DNA from 3 places in the Micromonospora sp. RB23 genome. Region 3 is predicted to be linked to each of the others. Evidence: riboswitches for the same ligand, from Rfam matches in the RefSeq annotation. Region 3 holds a riboswitch; each other region holds the start of a gene.

Region 1 (3,242 bases), 3.1 Mb from region 3:
TCAGCCCCTGCCCGCAACGGCCGCTACCCCCAAATGGGCACCGATCGACATCCGTACCGGTCCCGTAGTCGTCCGGAGAGGTCGCCCAACCCATCCCTCCTGAGACTGATCTGTCGTCTCCGGGCCGCACCTCGGGCCGGAAAACGGTCGGGGGCGCCCTCTGGGTCTACCTCGACACAGCTATGAGACGACTACACAGTTGAGGACAAACTTCGTCACGTGCCTGGCCCGACTCTCCGGCGGTGATCAGGCAAAAAGGTGAATAACCCTAGATAACCCTGGCCGTCCAGCGTATTGCCAGGAATCGGTGCTGAACTGGGGGTGGGCGTTGAAGGAGAGGGGCTGGACATGGGCTGGTTCAACCGGCGGTCACGGGGCGCCGAGGCGACCCCTACCAAGCTGGACCGCGAGGCGACCCGGGACGACCTCGCCGCGCTGGAGGCGTTCGTCGCCAGTCGGCGGGGCGTGGAGTTCTACCTGGAACCGGAGACGACCGCCACCGACACCACGGTGGTCGCGATCGCCCACGACGGGGAGTGGATCCGCCGCCGCACCGGCACACCCCGTGCCGCGGGCGACATCGCCCGCCGGCACGCGGTGCCGCTGTACGAGGCGGCCCGCACCGGCTACCCGGAACGGATGCGGGTGTGGAATCGGGCACACCCGGAGCGCCGCGCCCGCTGAGCCGTCCACGGCTGCGACGGGTCGGGTTCTGGATGAATCGTCTACGACATCAGCTCCAAAGGGGCCGCGCACACACTGCCCAACCATGAGGTCTTCCGCCGTCGACGAACCACCTTGGCAGCCCGCGACGCGTTGACCGGCGGCGCCGGGGTGTGGCAGCATTCGCGGCCTGACGGCAGTGAAGGAAGTCGGTGCGAATCCGACGCGGTCCCGCCACTGTCACCGGGGAGTGATCCCCCCTCGCGAGTCACGGCCGTGTGTCTGCGGTTGGAAGGCCGGGGGAGAGCGTCGATCCGGAAGCCAGGATACTTCGGCCGTCGGGACGTACCCCAGGGCGTGGACACCCGAGGAGGACCCGATGACGCTTCGCGTCTCCATCATCGACGGCCGCTGCCGTCCTGCGTACCGCGGCCGTGCTGTCGCCGCGACCGGCATCGACTCCGTTCCCCGCTGAGGTTCGCGCCACGCCACCCGTCGCCACCGGCCCCGCGCCGGTGAGCGGTCCGGGTCGCGGTGCCCGCTGAACCCCGCGCCCACCCGCACGTCGTCGCCGAGTCGCTTCCGCGAGCGCGCCGACGTTACCGTCCGGAGCCTGCCGTGCGCATTCTGCTGCTCTCCACCGCCGACACCGACCTGCTGGCCGCCCGTGCCAGCGCCGCCGACTACCGACTCGCCAACCCCGCCCGCGTGGCGGCCGACGAGGTGCCCGCCCTGCTCGACGGGGTCGACCTCGCCGTCGTACGCCTGCTCGGCGGTCGGCAGGCGTGGCCGGACGGCCTCGCCGCGGTGCTCGCCAGCGGCGTGCCCACGGTCGTCCTCGGCGGTGAGGCGGTGCCCGACGCGGAGCTGATGGCGGTCTCCACGGTGCCGGCCGGGGTCGTCGCCCAGGCCCTCGCGTACCTGGTCGAGGGTGGGCCGGACAACCTGGGGGAGCTGGCCCGGTTCCTCTCCGACACGGTCCTGCTCACCGGCGAGGGGTTCGCCCCGCCCATGCCGACCCCGGCGTACGGCGTGCACGGCGTGCATTCCGCCGAACCGGACCGGCCCACCATCGGGATCGTCTTCTACCGGGCACACGCCCTGGCCGGTAACACGGCGTTCGTCGACGTGCTGGCCGAGGCGGTCCGCGCGGCGGGCGGCAACCCACTGCCGATCTTCTGCGGCTCGCTGCGCGGGTTGACCACCGGCGCCGGCCCGCTCGGCCTCTTCGCCCGCTGCGACGCGTTGCTGGTCACCGTCCTCGCGGCCGGCGGCGCGGTCGCGGCGGACGCCTCCTCCGGCGGCGACGAGGACGCTTGGGACGTCGGCGCGCTCGCCGCCCTGGACGTGCCGGTCATCCAGGCGCTCTGCCTCACCAGCACGCGCGAGCAGTGGGCCGGCAGCGACGCCGGACTGTCCCCGTTGGACGCCGCGATGCAGGTGGCCATCCCCGAATTCGACGGCCGGATCGTCACCGTGCCGTTCTCGTTCAAGCAGGTCGACGCCGACGGTCTCTCGGTGTACGCGGCCGACCCCGAGCGGGCCGCCCGGGTCGCCGGGATCGCGGTGCGCCACGCCCGCCTGCGGTACGTGCCGAACGCCGACAAGCGTCTCGCCGTGGTGCTCAGCTCGTACCCCACCAAGCACTCCCGGGTCGGCAACGCCGTCGGGCTGGACACCCCGGCCTCGGCGGTCCGGCTCTTCGCCGCGCTCGCCGAGGCCGGCTACGACCTGGGCGACGCCCCGCCGCCCACCGACGGTGACGCGCTGATCCACGCGTTGATCGCCGCCGGTGGTCACGACGTGGAGTGGCTGACGCCGGAGCAGTTGGCCGCCGCCGAGGCGCGGGTGCCCGGGCAGACGTACCGGCGGTGGTTCGAGCAGATTCCGGTCGAGCTGCGCGAGCGGATGCGGGAGCACTGGGGAGAGCCGCCCGGCGAGCTGTACACCGAGGGCGGCGACATCGTGCTGGCCGGGCTGCGCTTCGGCAACGTGGTGCTGCTCATCCAGCCGCCGCGTGGTTTCGGGGAGAACCCGATCGCCATCTACCACGACCCGGATCTGCCGCCGAGCCACCACTACCTGGCCGCGTACCGCTGGCTCGCCGCGCCCGTCGCGGACGGCGGCTTCGGCGCGGACGCCGTGGTGCACCTGGGCAAGCACGGCACCCTGGAGTGGCTACCCGGCAAGGGCCTCGGCCTGGCCGCCGACTGCGCGCCCGACGCCGTCCTGGAGGACCTGCCGCTGGTCTACCCGTTCATCGTCAACGACCCCGGTGAGGGCACCCAGGCCAAGCGGCGGGCGCACGCCGTGGTCGTCGACCACCTGGTGCCGCCGATGGCCCGCGCCGAGACGTACGGCGACCTGGCCAAACTGGAGCAACTGCTGGACGAGTACGCCACCGTGCAGGCGCTCGACCCGGCCAAGGCGCCGACCGTCCGGGCGCAGATCTGGGACCTGGTACGCGCCGCCGAGCTGCACCACGACCTGCACACCGAGGCGATGCCCGACGCGGACGACTTCGACGACTTCGTCCTGCACCTCGACGGCTACCTGTGCGAGGTCAAGGACGTGCAGAT
Region 2 (3,242 bases), 2.4 Mb from region 3:
GCCGCTCCGCCGCGATCTCCGCGAGGGGCCGGCCGGTCCAGTCGCCGTAGTCGCAGTCGGCCAGGGCCGCCTCGACGGTGGGCGCGAGGCCGAGGACCTCGGCGGTCTCGACGGCCGCCGCAGCGGGGCTGGACAGGCACGCCACGGTGTCGCCTGCCCGTCGGCCGGCGTCAGCGGGGGACCGGACGAGGGCGGCGCGTCGGCCGCCCTCGTCCAGGCTGTCGTTGCCGCCGAACCGGGCCTGTCGCAGGCCAGCGGTGTGACCGTGGGCAACGAGCCGCAGGCGGGTGACGCTCACCCGGCCAGTCGTGCGTCGGCGACCACGCGCTGGCGGTGCATCAGGGCGGCGAAGAGCAGGCCGATCCCGGTCCACAGCACCGTCTGGGTGCCGAGCGAGGCGAGCCGGAAGCTCCACAGCAGCGTCGCCGGGAAGTCACCGGGGACCTCCTGGAACGATGGCAGCACCACGTACGACACGACGGTGACCAGCAGAAAACCGCCGACCGCGGCGCTGGCCCGCAGCCACACCGGCGCCTGCTCGCCCACCGACCGGTAGCCCAGCGAACCGGACCAGACCGCGGCCAGGCCGAGCACCACCATCAGCAGGTAGGTGACGGTGCGCTGGTCGATGGTGGACGGATCGCCGACGGCCGGGGGATTCGGCGGGTACTTGAGGAACGGCACGATCACCGCGCCGAGCAGCGCGCCACCGGCGAGCAGCAGCCCGGACCTCCCGTCGTCGACGGTCCGCCGCCGACGACCCAGCAGGACGTACGCGCTGGCCAGCAGCCCGCCCATCGCGGCCCCGAACAGGCCGGTGGCCAGGAACAGGCCGCCGCGTTGGCCGTTCCGGCTGACCAGGGCGTCCTCGTCGTGCTGGTGCCCGTCGGCGGTGGCCTCGTCGTGCTGGTGCCCGTCCGTGGCGGGCTCGGCCTGCGTGGCCGCCTCCTCGATGGCGATGGCGGCCTCGACGTGCGGTTCGCCGACGACGTAGGCGAACGTCCCGGCGAGCAGGCCGGCGACCAGGCCGGCGAGCAGCCCGCGCAGCAGGACCGTGACGAACGTGGGTGCGGCGCCGGCGCCGCTCAGTGGCACGGGACGCCCAGCAGGTGCCGGCCGTCGTGCATCAATTCGTGCAGGTACATCCCGCTGCGCGAGACCGCCCCCTGGTCGAAGGCGACGAGGTAGGTCAGCAGGGCGAGCGCGGCGACGGTTGCCAGCACCGTCCACAGAAGACGGGTCGGGACAGCGGGGTGCGCCAGCGGCTGGCTGGACGTGGAGCTGGACATGCGTAGACGAACCTCCTCGGGGATGACGCGTCCCCATCGCAAGGCTGCGGACGACCGAGCGTCCTGGCTCGCGACCCCCAGGCTGGGGGCCGCTCACAGTGGCGCGACCGCGCCGGATTCTCACCGGCTTCCCTCGCGTCGCCGCAGATAGTGGGTCGACCGTATCGGTGCCGATTCGGTCGGTCAAGCCGATGACGACTGCCGGTGCGGCACCGCCCGCCGTTCGGTCCACCGCCGATCGACGAGGGCCGTCACCGCGGGCCGCGACACGCCCGAGCCCGACATGTGGGGTGTGACAAACGCGCTCGCCCCTATATATGGTGTCGACCGCAGCTGGTTCGGCCGCTCACCACGAGTGGTCGAGGCAAGAGGGAACCCGGTGGAAATCCGGGACTGCCCCGCAGCGGTGAGTGGGAACGACCGCCGTCATCGGCACTGGGCCACCGGCCTGGGAAGCGACGGCCAGTAGGTGACCGGGCATGCCCGGGTGTGCCCGCGAGTCCGAAGACCTGCCAGCGCGCCGCGTACCCGAACCCGGGCGCGCGGTGGTCCGAGGCCGCGTGGGACGGCCGACGCCAGTCGACCCACGCCGTGCGGGCGGTGGGTCCGACGGTGTCGGTCTCGTCGTGTCCGAGGGCCCCTGGAGGTCTCCGAACTCGCGAGGAGCAAGTGGTGACAGTCACCGAGGTGGTCCCGGTCAGCGGTGCGGCCCCCCGCCCGATCGCCGTGCGGGTGCGTACGGGCGACGGCGGCGTCGAGGCCGTGGACGTGCACAGGCTCGTCCGGGCGGTCGAGCGGTGGGCCGACGACCTGCCCGACGTCGACCCGCTTCGGGTGGCGACCCGCACGATCAGCGGCCTGTACGACGGCGCGACGACGGCCGAGCTGGCCGCGCTGACCATCCAGACCGCGGCCGAGATGATCGGGGCGGAGCCGCAGTACTCGCGCCTCGCCGCCCGGCTACTGGCCACCCATGTGGACCGGGAGGTGCGCCGGCAGGGCATCGACTCGTTCAGCGCGGCGATCCGGACCGGTCACGCCGAGGGCCTGATCGGTGACGACACCGCCGCGTTCGTCGCCGCGCACTCCCGCGTGCTCGACGACGCCGTCGACACCGACGGCGACCGTCGGTTCGAGTACTTCGGCCTGCGCACCGTCTACGACAGGTATCTGCTGCGCCACCCGACGAGCCGCCTCGTGCTGGAAACCCCGCAGTACTGGCTGCTGCGGGTGGCCTGCGGCCTGTCCCGTACGCCGGACGAGGCGGTCGACTTCTACCGGCTGATGTCCAGCCTCGCCTATCTGCCCAGCTCGCCGACCCTGTTCAACTCCGGCACGCGGCACACGCAGATGTCCTCGTGCTACCTCGTGGACTCGCCGCGCGACGAGCTGGACTCGATCTACGCGCGCTACGCGCAGGTCGCCAGTCTGTCCAAGTTCGCCGGTGGCATCGGCATCGCGTACTCCCGGGTCCGGTCCCGGGGCGCGCTGATCCGCGGCACGAACGGGCAGTCCAACGGCATCGTGCCGTGGCTGCGCACGCTGGACGCGAGCGTCGCGGCGGTCAACCAGGGCGGCCGGCGCAAGGGCGCGGCCTGCGTGTACCTAGAGCCGTGGCACCCGGACATCGAGGAGTTCCTCCAGCTGCGGGACAACACCGGCGAGGACGCCCGGCGTACGCACAACCTCAACCTCGCCAACTGGATTCCGGACGAGTTCATGCGCCGGGTCGAGGCGGACGAGATGTGGTCCCTGTTCGACCCCGACGAGGTGCCCGAGCTGCCGGACCTGTGGGGCGAGCGGTTCGACGCCGCGTACCGGGCCGCCGAGGCGCAGGGCCGCTACGTGCGGCAGCTGCCGGCCCGCGAGCTGTACGGGAAGATGATGCGGACCCTGGCCCAGACCGGCAACGGCTGGATGACCTTCAAGGACGCGGCCAACCGGCTGTGCAAC
Region 3 (3,242 bases):
CGCCGTTGCCCGCACCGGGGCCGCCATCGACTACTCCGAGCACGGCGTCCTGCACGTCTCGGCCACCGCCGCGGAGGCCGCCGCGATCGGCAAGCTGGGCTTCCGGCTGGAACCGCTGGCACCGCCACCGAGCGCCGAGCGCGGCGCGGGCGAAGTGGGCACGCTGGCCTTCCCGCCCGCCGACTCCAACTACCACGACTACGCGGAACTGACCGCCGTCGTGAACCAGGCCGTCGCCGACCATCCGGCCATCGCCCGCAAGATCAGCATTGGTACGTCGTACGAGGGCCGCGACCTGATGGCCGTGAAGATCTCCGACAACGTCGGCACCGACGAGAACGAGCCGGAGATCCTGTTCAACGCCCAGCAGCACGCCCGCGAGCACCTGACCGTCGAGATGGCGATCTACCTGCTCAACCTCTTCACCGACAGCTACGGCAGCGACTCCCGGATCACCAACATCGTCAACAGCCGGGAGATCTGGATCGTGCCGACGGTGAACCCGGACGGCAGCGAGTACGACATCGCCACCGGGTCGTACCGGTCCTGGCGCAAGAACCGCCAGCCGAACAGCGGCTCGTCCAACGTCGGCACCGACCTGAACCGCAACTGGTCCTACCAGTGGGGCTGCTGCGGTGGCTCGTCCGGCACCACCTCGTCGGAGACGTACCGCGGGCCTTCGGCGTTCTCCGCGCCGGAGACGCAGGCGCTGCGCAACTTCGTGAACAGCCGCGTCGTCGGTGGCGTCCAGCAGATCAAGGCGAACATCGACTTCCACACGTACTCGCAGCTGGTGCTCTGGCCCTTCGGCTACACCACCGCGAACAACCCGTCCGGAATGAGCGCGGACCAGTACAACACCTTCGCCACCATCGGTCAGCAGATGGCGGCCACCAACAGCTACACCCCGGAGCAGTCCAGCGACCTCTACATCGCCGACGGCACCAGCATCGACTGGATGTGGGCCACCCACGGCATCTGGGCGTACACCTTTGAGATGTACCCGGGCTCCTCCTCCGGTGGCGGCTTCTACCCGCCCGACGAGGTGATCCCCGCGCAGACCACCCGCAACCGGGAGGCCGTGCTGATGCTCAGCGAGTACGCGGACTGCCCGTACCGCGCCATCGGCAAGCAGTCGCAGTACTGCGGAGGTGGCGGCGGCACCACGGTCTGGTCGGACACCTTCGAGACCGCCACGGGTTGGACGATCAACCCGTCCGGCACAGACACCGCGACGCTCGGGGCGTTCGAGCGGGGCGCCGCCCAGGCGACCAACTCCTCCGGGGCGAAGCAGCTCACCCCGTACGCCGGCTCGAACGACCTGGTCACCGGCCGGCTCGCCGGGTCGGCTGCCGGTGACTACGACGTCGACGGCGGCGTGACCAGCGCCCGGTCCCCGGCGGTGACCCTGCCGTCGTCCGGCACGCTGACCCTCTCACTGGCCTGGTACCTGGCGCACGGCTCGAACGCCTCGTCGGCCGACTACCTGCGGGTGAGCGTGGTGCACAGCGGCGGCACCACGGCGCTGCTCACCCAGGCCGGCGCGGCCAGCAACCGTGACGGGAGCTGGGCGGTGGCGAACCTCAACCTCAGCCCGTACGCCGGGCAGTCCGTCCGCATCCTCATCGAGGCGGCGGACGCCTCCGGCGCGAGCCTGGTAGAGGCGGCTGTGGACAACATCACCATCACCGCCTCCTGAGCGGGTGGGGCCCCGTACCGCCCCTGCGGGGCCCCACCACCTGCCGCTGAGCCTGCGCTACGGTCTTAGCGACCACTCCGCAGCGAAGCCGGTGTGAAACCGGCGCTGTCCCGCAACTGTGATGCCCCGCCCGACGGTGGGGACGAGCCAGGTCGCCTGCGGAGGGGTCGCGACACGCGCTCTCGAGGAAGGGCGCCTCGTGGGCGGGCGTACCGAAGTCCTGTCGGCGAAGCACCACACTCCTCGGCCGACAGGAGGCCCCCATGTTCAGACGTACCCCTCGGCTCTTCGCCGCGACCCTCGCGGTCGCCGCGCTCGCCCTCGGCGCCTGCGCCGAGAAGACCGACGACAAGCCGGCCGCCGGCACCGCCGCCGCCAGCTACCCGGTGACGGTCGGCCCGCTCACCCTCGACAAGCGTCCCGAGAAGATCGTCTCGCTGTCACCCAGCGCCACCGAGATGCTCTTCGCGATCGGCGCCGGCTCGCAGGTCAGCGCCGTCGACGACCAGTCCAACTACCCCGCCGAGGCCCCCAAGACCGACCTGTCCGGCTTCCAGCCGAACGCCGAGGCGATCGCCGGTAAGAACCCGGACCTGGTGGTGCTCTCCAACGACACCAACAAGATCGTCGACCAGCTCGGCAAGCTGAAGATCCCGGTGTACCTGACCCCGGCGGCGACCACGCTCGACGACTCGTACCGGCAGATCACCGACCTGGGCACCCTGACCGGGCACGCGGACCAGGCCGCCGACGTCGCCAAGCGGATGAAGGACGACATCGCCAAGCTGGTCAAGGACCTCCCGCAGCGCGCCGAGAAGCTCACCTACTACCACGAGCTGGGCCCGGAGCTGTACAGCGCGACCAGCAAGACATTCATCGGCTCGATCTACAGCCTCGTCGGCCTGACCAACATCGCCGACCCGGCCGACGCCGACGGCAAGAACGGCGGCTACCCGCAGCTGTCCCAGGAGGTCATCGTCAAGGCCGACCCGGACTTCGTCTTCCTGGCCGACTCCAAGTGCTGCCAGCAGAACGCCGACTCGGTCAAGGCCCGCAGCGGCTGGGCCGGCCTCACCGCCGTGAAGAACAACCAGGTCGTCACGTTGGACGACGACATCGCCTCCCGCTGGGGCCCGCGAATCGTCGACCTGCTCCGGACGATCATCGACGCGGTCGCCAAGGTGCCCGCGTGACCGTGATCCGTCGGTGACCGGAACGTCGCAGATGACCGCTGGAACACCCGCCACCCGGCCGGCCGGTACGCCTCGCGCGTCCCGGCCCGCCGGGCTGCGTACGCGCTGGCTGGTCGTCGGTGTCCTCGCGGTGCTCGTCGCGCTCGTCGCCGGGGTGTCGCTCGGGCCGGTCAGCCTGCCCCCGGGCAGCGTCGCCGCCGAACTGCTCAACCTGATCCCCGGCGTGCACCTCGACAGCGGACTGACCGAGCGGGAAATCGCCATCGTCACCGAACTGCGGCTGCCCCGGGTCGTGCTGGGCCTGCTCGTCGGCGGTCTGCTGGCCCTCGCCGGTGGCTGCTACCAGGGCG

Evidence for each region. A riboswitch is a leader RNA that binds a small molecule or an ion and turns the genes downstream of it on or off. The one in region 3 is predicted to bind cobalamin.
Region 1: linked by a shared signal. The riboswitch ahead of cobN (cobaltochelatase subunit CobN) and the one ahead of ACTFTM_RS02710 (ABC transporter substrate-binding protein) in region 3 are both predicted to bind cobalamin.
Region 2: linked by a shared signal. The riboswitch ahead of ACTFTM_RS13580 (ribonucleoside-diphosphate reductase subunit alpha) and the one ahead of ACTFTM_RS02710 (ABC transporter substrate-binding protein) in region 3 are both predicted to bind cobalamin.

What each region holds. Positions count from the first base shown of each region.
Region 1 covers NZ_CM132111.1:3,714,539-3,717,780, reverse strand. The annotation lists gene ACTFTM_RS17200 (hypothetical protein) at 349-684, shown strand; cobalamin riboswitch at 841-1,017, shown strand; gene cobN (cobaltochelatase subunit CobN) at 1,282-3,242, shown strand, end outside.
Region 2 covers NZ_CM132111.1:2,972,481-2,975,722, forward strand. The annotation lists gene ACTFTM_RS13565 (histidine phosphatase family protein) at 1-298, opposite strand, end outside; gene ACTFTM_RS13570 (CbtA family protein) at 295-1,095, opposite strand; gene ACTFTM_RS13575 (CbtB domain-containing protein) at 1,086-1,289, opposite strand; cobalamin riboswitch at 1,325-1,464, opposite strand; cobalamin riboswitch at 1,607-1,820, shown strand; gene ACTFTM_RS13580 (ribonucleoside-diphosphate reductase subunit alpha) at 2,010-3,242, shown strand, end outside.
Region 3 covers NZ_CM132111.1:588,632-591,873, forward strand. The annotation lists gene ACTFTM_RS02705 (M14 family zinc carboxypeptidase) at 1-1,699, shown strand, start outside; cobalamin riboswitch at 1,737-1,877, shown strand; gene ACTFTM_RS02710 (ABC transporter substrate-binding protein) at 1,963-2,892, shown strand; gene ACTFTM_RS02715 (FecCD family ABC transporter permease) at 2,924-3,242, shown strand, end outside.